Regions from separate parts of the Sphingomonas sorbitolis genome, predicted to be linked through region 2. Evidence: predicted binding sites of a transcription regulator. Region 2 holds the regulator's gene; each other region holds the start of a gene.
The links. Region 2 encodes LexA, which represses DNA repair genes until DNA is damaged. Its sites were predicted from a motif close to GTTCCNCNCTTGTTCT; they were not measured.

Region 1 (2,267 bases), on a different contig from region 2:
CGATGCCGGCGGCGTCGGCGCGGTCGCCGCGCTCGAGGACACGGTGCACGCGATCTCGGTCGCGCGCCGGGTGATGGAGCGGACCCCGCACACGCTATTGGTCGGCGAAGGCGCGACGCGGTTCGCGCGCGACCAGGGCTTTCCGCAACAGTCGCTGCTCACGCCCGAGTCCGAAAAGGCGTGGCGCGAGTGGCTCAAGACCTCGAAATACCAACCTGAGGCCAATAGCGAGAACCGCAGTACCCGTACGCCCGGCGGCGCGCTCGACCATGACACGATCGGTCTGCTTGCGCGCACGACCGACGGACGGATGGCCGGCGCGTGCACCACGTCGGGCATGGCGTTCAAGATGCGCGGCCGGGTTGGCGATTCTCCGCAGGTCGGCTCGGGATTGTACGTCGAGGCGGGCGTCGGCGGCGCGACCTCGACGGGTCTTGGCGAGGAAGTCACGCGCGTGGCGGGATCGGCGCGGGTCGTGGCCTCGATGCGCGCGGGCGCAACGCCGCAGCAGGCGTGCGAAGAGGTCGTTCGTCATATTGCAACGCTGCGCGGCGCGGCGATCCGGGGCGTTCAGGTCGGCTTCCTGGCACTCGATACGAACGGGAATGTCGGGGCTTACTGTCTGCTGCCGGGCTTCACGTACGCGGTAACCGACGCGAGCGGCGCAACATCGGTGCTGAAGGCCCGCTCGCTGTTCAAGGCGTGACGCCTGTCGCTACGCCAGCGCGGACCCGCCCCTCGCCGCATGGATGAGATCGACAAGCTGCTTGTTGATCGACGAGCCATGAAGATGAAGATGCACCGCGTCATACCCCTCGCGGCGCAAGCGTTGCCGTAGCGCATTGACCGACTCGCACTCGCCCGAGCGTGCCAGTTCGAATGCGCGTTCCACCGTGGTCATCTGTCCCGTCATCGCTTTGCCCTACGCCGGATCGCGACCGCCCGCGAGTATTGATTCGCGTGTCGTCGCACTTGGTGAAAAGCGATCAATTTCAGGTAGATGCAGATTAACTCAGCCGTTCGAGCATTTTTTAGACCGAAACATTATGTTCTTTATATGTTCCGTAGTCGAGCGTATCATCGTGCGATGAAACAGGTCCGTCCGGTTCGCGGTGCGACGCGCAATGACGAAAGCCGCCGGTTCAACATGCCGCAGACTGAGGCGGACGGCGACTGGCTCGACATGCGCGAGGGGATCGACGGGATAGCGCCAAAACTGCGCACGACCGTGACGGTCGAGACGCCGCGGACGATCATCAGCCGCAATGCCTCGCCCGACGTACCGTTCGACCGCTCGATCAATCCGTATCGCGGGTGTGAGCATGGCTGTATCTATTGTTTCGCGCGGCCGAGCCATGCGTTCCACGATTTGTCGCCGGGGCTGGATTTCGAGAGCAAGCTGTTCGCCAAGCCTTCGGCGGCGACGCTGTTGCGCGCCGAACTGTCGAAGCCGGGCTATGTCTGTGCGCCGATGGCATTGGGGACGAACACCGATCCGTACCAGCCGATCGAGACCGACTGGCGGATCACACGGGGAATCATCGAGGTGCTGGCGGAAACCGATCATCCCCTCACGATCACGACCAAGTCCGACCGCGTGGTGCGCGATCTCGACCTGCTCGCACCAATGGCGGCGAAGGGGTTGGCGGCGGTGGCGATGTCGATCACCTCGCTCGATCCGAAGATCGCGTCGACCGTCGAACCGCGCGCGCCGCATCCCGAGCGACGCTTGGCCGCGGTGCGCAAGCTCGCCGATGCGCACGTGCCGGTCTACGTGTCGATCGCGCCGGTCATCCCGGCAATCACCGACCATGAGATCGAACACCTCGTCGCGCGGGCGGCGGAAGCCGGGGCGAGCCGGGCGTTCTTCATTCCCGTGCGATTGCCGCATGAAGTCGCACCGCTGTTCCGCGCGTGGCTCGACGAACATTTCCCCGATCGCGCGGGGAAGGTGATGGCGACGATCGCGTCGCTGCGCGGTGGCAAGGATAACGACCCGAATTTCTTTACGCGGATGAAGGGGCAAGGGCCGTGGGCGGACCTGCTGGGAACGCGGTTCCGGATCGCGTGCGCGAAGCACGGGCTGAACCAGGAGCGGATCGCACTCCGCAACGACCTGTTCCGGGCGCCGCGGGGGCCGCAGGGGGAATTGTTTTGACCACCTGGAGACCGGCGCGCGCGGGTGCGGATAGCCGGGTTTTAGCGTGTGCCGTCTGATTTGTTCTCGTCATGCCGCCCTTAGGCTACGCTCGGGCCGGCTTGGGTCG
Region 2 (2,267 bases):
AAACTGGATCGTCGTGTACTCCGGCGTACGGGCGGCGTCGCGCTGACCTTGGGAAGCGGGACAGTCGTGACCATCCTGAACGCAGGCGATCGTCACCCCTGGCGCGATCCGCCTCTCCTCGAACGCACCGTGCATTCGTTCGGGCTGCGACATGGCCGGTTCCACGGTGCTGCGTCGTTTCGAGCCGACCGAGGCCCTCAAAAGTAGAATGTTCACGCGAAGGCGCAAAGGCGCGAAGGTGACGCGGCTCGGGAGACCTCAACACCCCCATGAACGGTAAGCCCACGTCGGTATTTCGGTGGTCTGCGAAGGCAGGTAGTCGCAAATCTAAGCACTGCATCTTCGCGCCTTTGCACCTTTGCGCCTTCGCGTGAACAAAATTACCCGTCGTCGCATGCGATCTTGGTGCAAAGAATTGGTTCACGCGGAGACGCGGAGAAGGTTCTTGTACGGCAGGATGAATCGGACTGGCGGCTATCTGGTCTTACTTGCGAAAGACGTTTGGAATCGTTTCGTTCTCCCTAAGCGAAACACCTCCGCGTCTCCGCGTCTCCGCGCGAACCAATTCTTCGGCTGCGCGGGGGATTGGCGGCGATATGTTCGCGCAGAGGCGCAGAGGCGCAGAGGCGCAGAGATTGAGGGTTCGAGTCGAGGTCGCGCTTATGCATCGGAGCGCGAGAGGGTCTTCCGGACGGTTGGCGGTGTTTGCTTGGGGGTGTCGAAAAACTGGCCATTTTCTCGAAAGCTCCGAGCACATCGTTTCGTTCGCCGAAGACGCCCAGTCGCTGTTGCCGGTAAGGAAAAAGCGACTTGGCTTACCGGCCTGGCTGTCGCTTTTCGTTGGCAATCAAACACCGAGACCGGCCTGCGCCTTGATGCCGCAAGTCGGTCCCGGTAGTTCAGTCGTAGCGGCGGAGGATGCCGGAGAGTTTGCCTTGGACGCGGACTTGGGCGGGGGCGTAGCGTTGGGGGTCGTAGGCTCGGTTTGCAGGGTCGAGGCGGACCATGGCGCCTTCGCGGCGGAAGTATTTCAGGGTGGCTTCGCTGTCTTCGATCAGGGCGACGACGATCTCGCCGTCTCGGGCGGTCTCGGTGCGGCGAATCAGGGCGTAGTCGCCGTCTAGGATACCGGCCTCGACCATGGAGTCGCCGGAGACTTCGAGCGCATAGTGTTCACCCGAACCCAGCAGTGCGGCGGGGACGGCCAGCATCGTGCTGCCTTCGAACGCTTCGATCGGGACGCCGGCGGCGATGCGGCCGTGGAGGGGGATCTCGACGACGTCGTTCGCTGGCTGTGGCGCGGTAGCGGGCGAGGGCTTTACGTTCGACGCCTTTGATGGCGCCTTTTTCTCGGCGCGCTCGGGCATGCGAAGCACTTCGAGTGCGCGCGCACGGTTGGGAAGGCGGCGGATGAAGTTGCGCTCCTCGAGCGCGCTGATCAGACGGTGGACGCCCGACTTCGACTTGAGGTCGAGTGCGTCCTTCATCTCCTCGAACGACGGCGAGACGCCGGTATCGTTGAGGCGATCGTTGATAAAGCAGACGAGTTCGTGCTGCTTGCGCGTGAGCATGGCGGTTCTCCGTCCGGAACAGACTGGGAACTTCTATGGAACATAATTAACGGCGTCAAGCGTCCGTATCACGCGATCACCAGGATTTCCGCCGATTCGCCCGTCTTTGCTACGGGTGCGTTGCCGGGGCGGACGATCAGGCAGGTCGACCGGGCCAGCGTGAGCAGCATCGAACTGTCCTGGATCGTCGAGGCATAGGCTTTGCCGTCGCGCAGTTCGGCGCGGAGATAGTCGGTGCGGGCATTGTTGGCGGGGAGGTCTTCGCCGAGCAGCGCATGGGTCGACTGAGGGAGCGGGTCGCGTGCGCCGGCCATGTGCGCGACGACGGGCTTCACGAACAACGTCGCGGTGACGAACGCGGAGACCGGGTTGCCGGGGAGGCCGAGCACCATCATCTCGCCGATCCGGCCGGCCATCATCGGCTTGCCGGGGCGCAGCGCGATCCGCCAGAAATCGATGGTGCCGTTGGCGGCTTCGATCGCCGGGCGGACGAGGTCGTGGTCGCCTACCGATGCGCCGCCGGTGGTGACGAGCAGGTCGGCCTCGACGCTGGCGAAGGCTTCGCGGAGGACTTCGAGATTGTCGGGGAGGATGCCGAGGTCGATGATGTCGACGGGCATGTCGGCGAGCATCGCGGCGAGCATGATGCCGTTCGATTCGGGGAGCGCGACGCCGTCGGTGGTCGAGCCGGGGGGG
Region 3 (2,267 bases), on a different contig from region 2:
CCTTCGCCGGGGTGGTGTGTTGGGGCGGTGCGGTGCGGTGCGGTGCGGTGCGGTGCGATGCCTATGTAGAGATTCTCGCCGGCGCAAAGCCGAGGCTGACGCCGATCCAAGCCCGATGCCGCCACGCCCCCTGCACGATCAACCACGTGCCCTCACCCTCCCATTGCGAGAGCAATGGGCCCCTCCCTCTCCCCGGAGGGAGAGGGGTAAAGGTTTTATGCGTCGTCGCCTTCTTCGGGGCCGGCCATCATTTCCTCGGCGACCTTGTCCGTGCGCGCGCGGATCTGCTTTTCGAGGCGGTCGGCGGTTTCAGGGTTGTCCTTGAGGAAGGTCTTCGAGTTCTCACGGCCCTGGCCGAGGCGGACGCTGTCGTAGCTGAACCAGGCGCCGGACTTCTCAACCAAGCCCGCCTTCACGCCAAGATCGAGAATCTCGCCGAGCTTTGAAACGCCCTGCCCGTACATGATGTCAAACTCGACCTGCTTGAACGGCGGGGCGACCTTGTTCTTGACGACCTTGACGCGCGTCTGGTTGCCGGTGACCTCTTCGCCGGCCTTGATCGCACCGATGCGGCGGATGTCGAGGCGGACCGAGGCGTAGAACTTCAGCGCGTTGCCGCCGGTCGTCGTCTCCGGGTTGCCGTACATGACGCCGATCTTCATGCGGAGCTGGTTGATGAAGATCACCATGCAGCGCGAGCGGCTGATCGAGCCGGTGAGCTTGCGCAGCGACTGCGACATCAGGCGTGCCTGCAGACCGACATGGCTGTCGCCCATCTCGCCCTCGATTTCGGCACGCGGCACGAGGGCTGCGACCGAGTCGACCACCAGCACGTCGATCGCGTTCGAGCGGACCAGCGTGTCGACGATCTCGAGCGCCTGCTCGCCGGTGTCGGGCTGCGATACGATCAGTTCGTCGATGTTGACGCCGAGCTTCTTGGCGTAGACCGGGTCGAGCGCGTGCTCGGCATCGACGAATGCCGCGGTGCCGCCACCCTTCTGCGCTTCGGCGATCACGTGGAGCGCGAGCGTGGTCTTGCCTGAGCTTTCCGGACCGTAGATCTCGATCACGCGACCGCGCGGCAGGCCGCCGACGCCGAGTGCGATGTCGAGACCGAGCGAGCCGGTCGAGATAACCTCGACCTGCATGGTCTCCTTCGAGCCTAGGCGCATCGCCGAGCCCTTGCCGAACGCGCGGTCGATCTGCGCGAGCGCGGCGTCGAGCGCCTTCTGGCGGTCGTTGGTTGCGGTTGCCATGCCGGTGTCGATCACTTTCAGATTAGCGGCCATTGATAAGCTCCCATCGCTAAAGCAAGCGCGCGTGCCATTCAACGCGTCAAACACCATGTATTCTCTTTGTTCTTTTGGAACAAGTGGGGAACGTCGGTTTGTGCAGAAAAGGGTTGGAGTTTGGTTGCGGGCGCGCGGGCCCTATACGCGGCACCGCAAGATTTGGCCGCATCGATATGTGACCGGTCGTCATCACCGCGCAGGCGGGGATCTATAAGCTCAAGGGCTAGCGATCCTGTTGCGACACCAGCCGGTATGGGTTCCCGCCTCCGCGGGGATGACGGGAAAGGCGACGACTTTTGATCGAGATCCGCTCAGTCTTTGTTGGGGATCGGGCTTATTCGGGATCGCATTTGATCAGGCGAGCGTCGTTGCGAGGGTCCACCAACCGCGGGCTTTTGCGGCGGTGGCGGCGGCGTCTCTGGCCTCGAGGGTTTCGAACAGGGCGAAGCAGGTGGCGCCCGAGCCGGACATTCTCGCCAGGAGGACGCCGTGCGCTGCGTCGAGAAGGGTGCGCACTTCCGCGATTTCGGGGGCGAGCGCTAGCGCGGGGGGCTCGAGGTCGTTGCGGCCTTCGAGGGCGCGAGCGAGGAGGTCACCTTCGGGGATCGGGCCTCGGTCCTTGCCGTCCCAGGTTTTGAAGACAGCGGCGGTGGAGACGGCGACGCCGGGGTTCACGAGGAGCAGTGGCGTGCCCGACAGGCCTTCGAGCGTGGTAAGGGTGTCGCCCTTGCCGGTGCCGAGCGTGGTGCGGTTGGCGAGGCAGGCGGGGACGTCTGCGCCGAGCTTTGCGGCGATGACGTGGAGGCGGGGGTCGGTTGGGGGTACGCCGTGGAGTCGGGCTAGCGCTCGGAGGGTGGCCGCGGCGTCGGCTGATCCTCCGCCTATGCCCGAGGCGATCGGGAGGTGCTTTTCGAGAGTTATGGCGTGGTGGGTGTTCGGAGCGAATGCGGTGGTGAAGGCGTCTGCGGCGGCGGT

Region 1: the regulator LexA is predicted to act here: its motif matches at 1,049-1,064, upstream of U1763_RS06735 (PA0069 family radical SAM protein).
Region 3: the regulator LexA is predicted to act here: its motif matches at 1,366-1,381, upstream of recA (recombinase RecA).

Annotation. Positions count from the first base shown of each region.
Region 1 is NZ_JAXOJS010000002.1:307,113-309,379, forward strand. Features, by position in the region: gene U1763_RS06725 (glycosylasparaginase) at 1-706, shown strand, start outside; gene U1763_RS06730 (hypothetical protein) at 716-913, opposite strand; gene U1763_RS06735 (PA0069 family radical SAM protein) at 1,088-2,158, shown strand.
Region 2 is NZ_JAXOJS010000001.1:943,262-945,528, reverse strand. Features, by position in the region: gene U1763_RS03860 (ComEC/Rec2 family competence protein) at 1-207, shown strand, start outside; gene lexA (transcriptional repressor LexA) at 900-1,571, opposite strand; gene U1763_RS03850 (molybdopterin molybdotransferase MoeA) at 1,640-2,267, opposite strand, start outside.
Region 3 is NZ_JAXOJS010000003.1:386,178-388,444, forward strand. Features, by position in the region: gene recA (recombinase RecA) at 216-1,289, opposite strand; gene U1763_RS11145 (4-(cytidine 5'-diphospho)-2-C-methyl-D-erythritol kinase) at 1,647-2,267, opposite strand, start outside.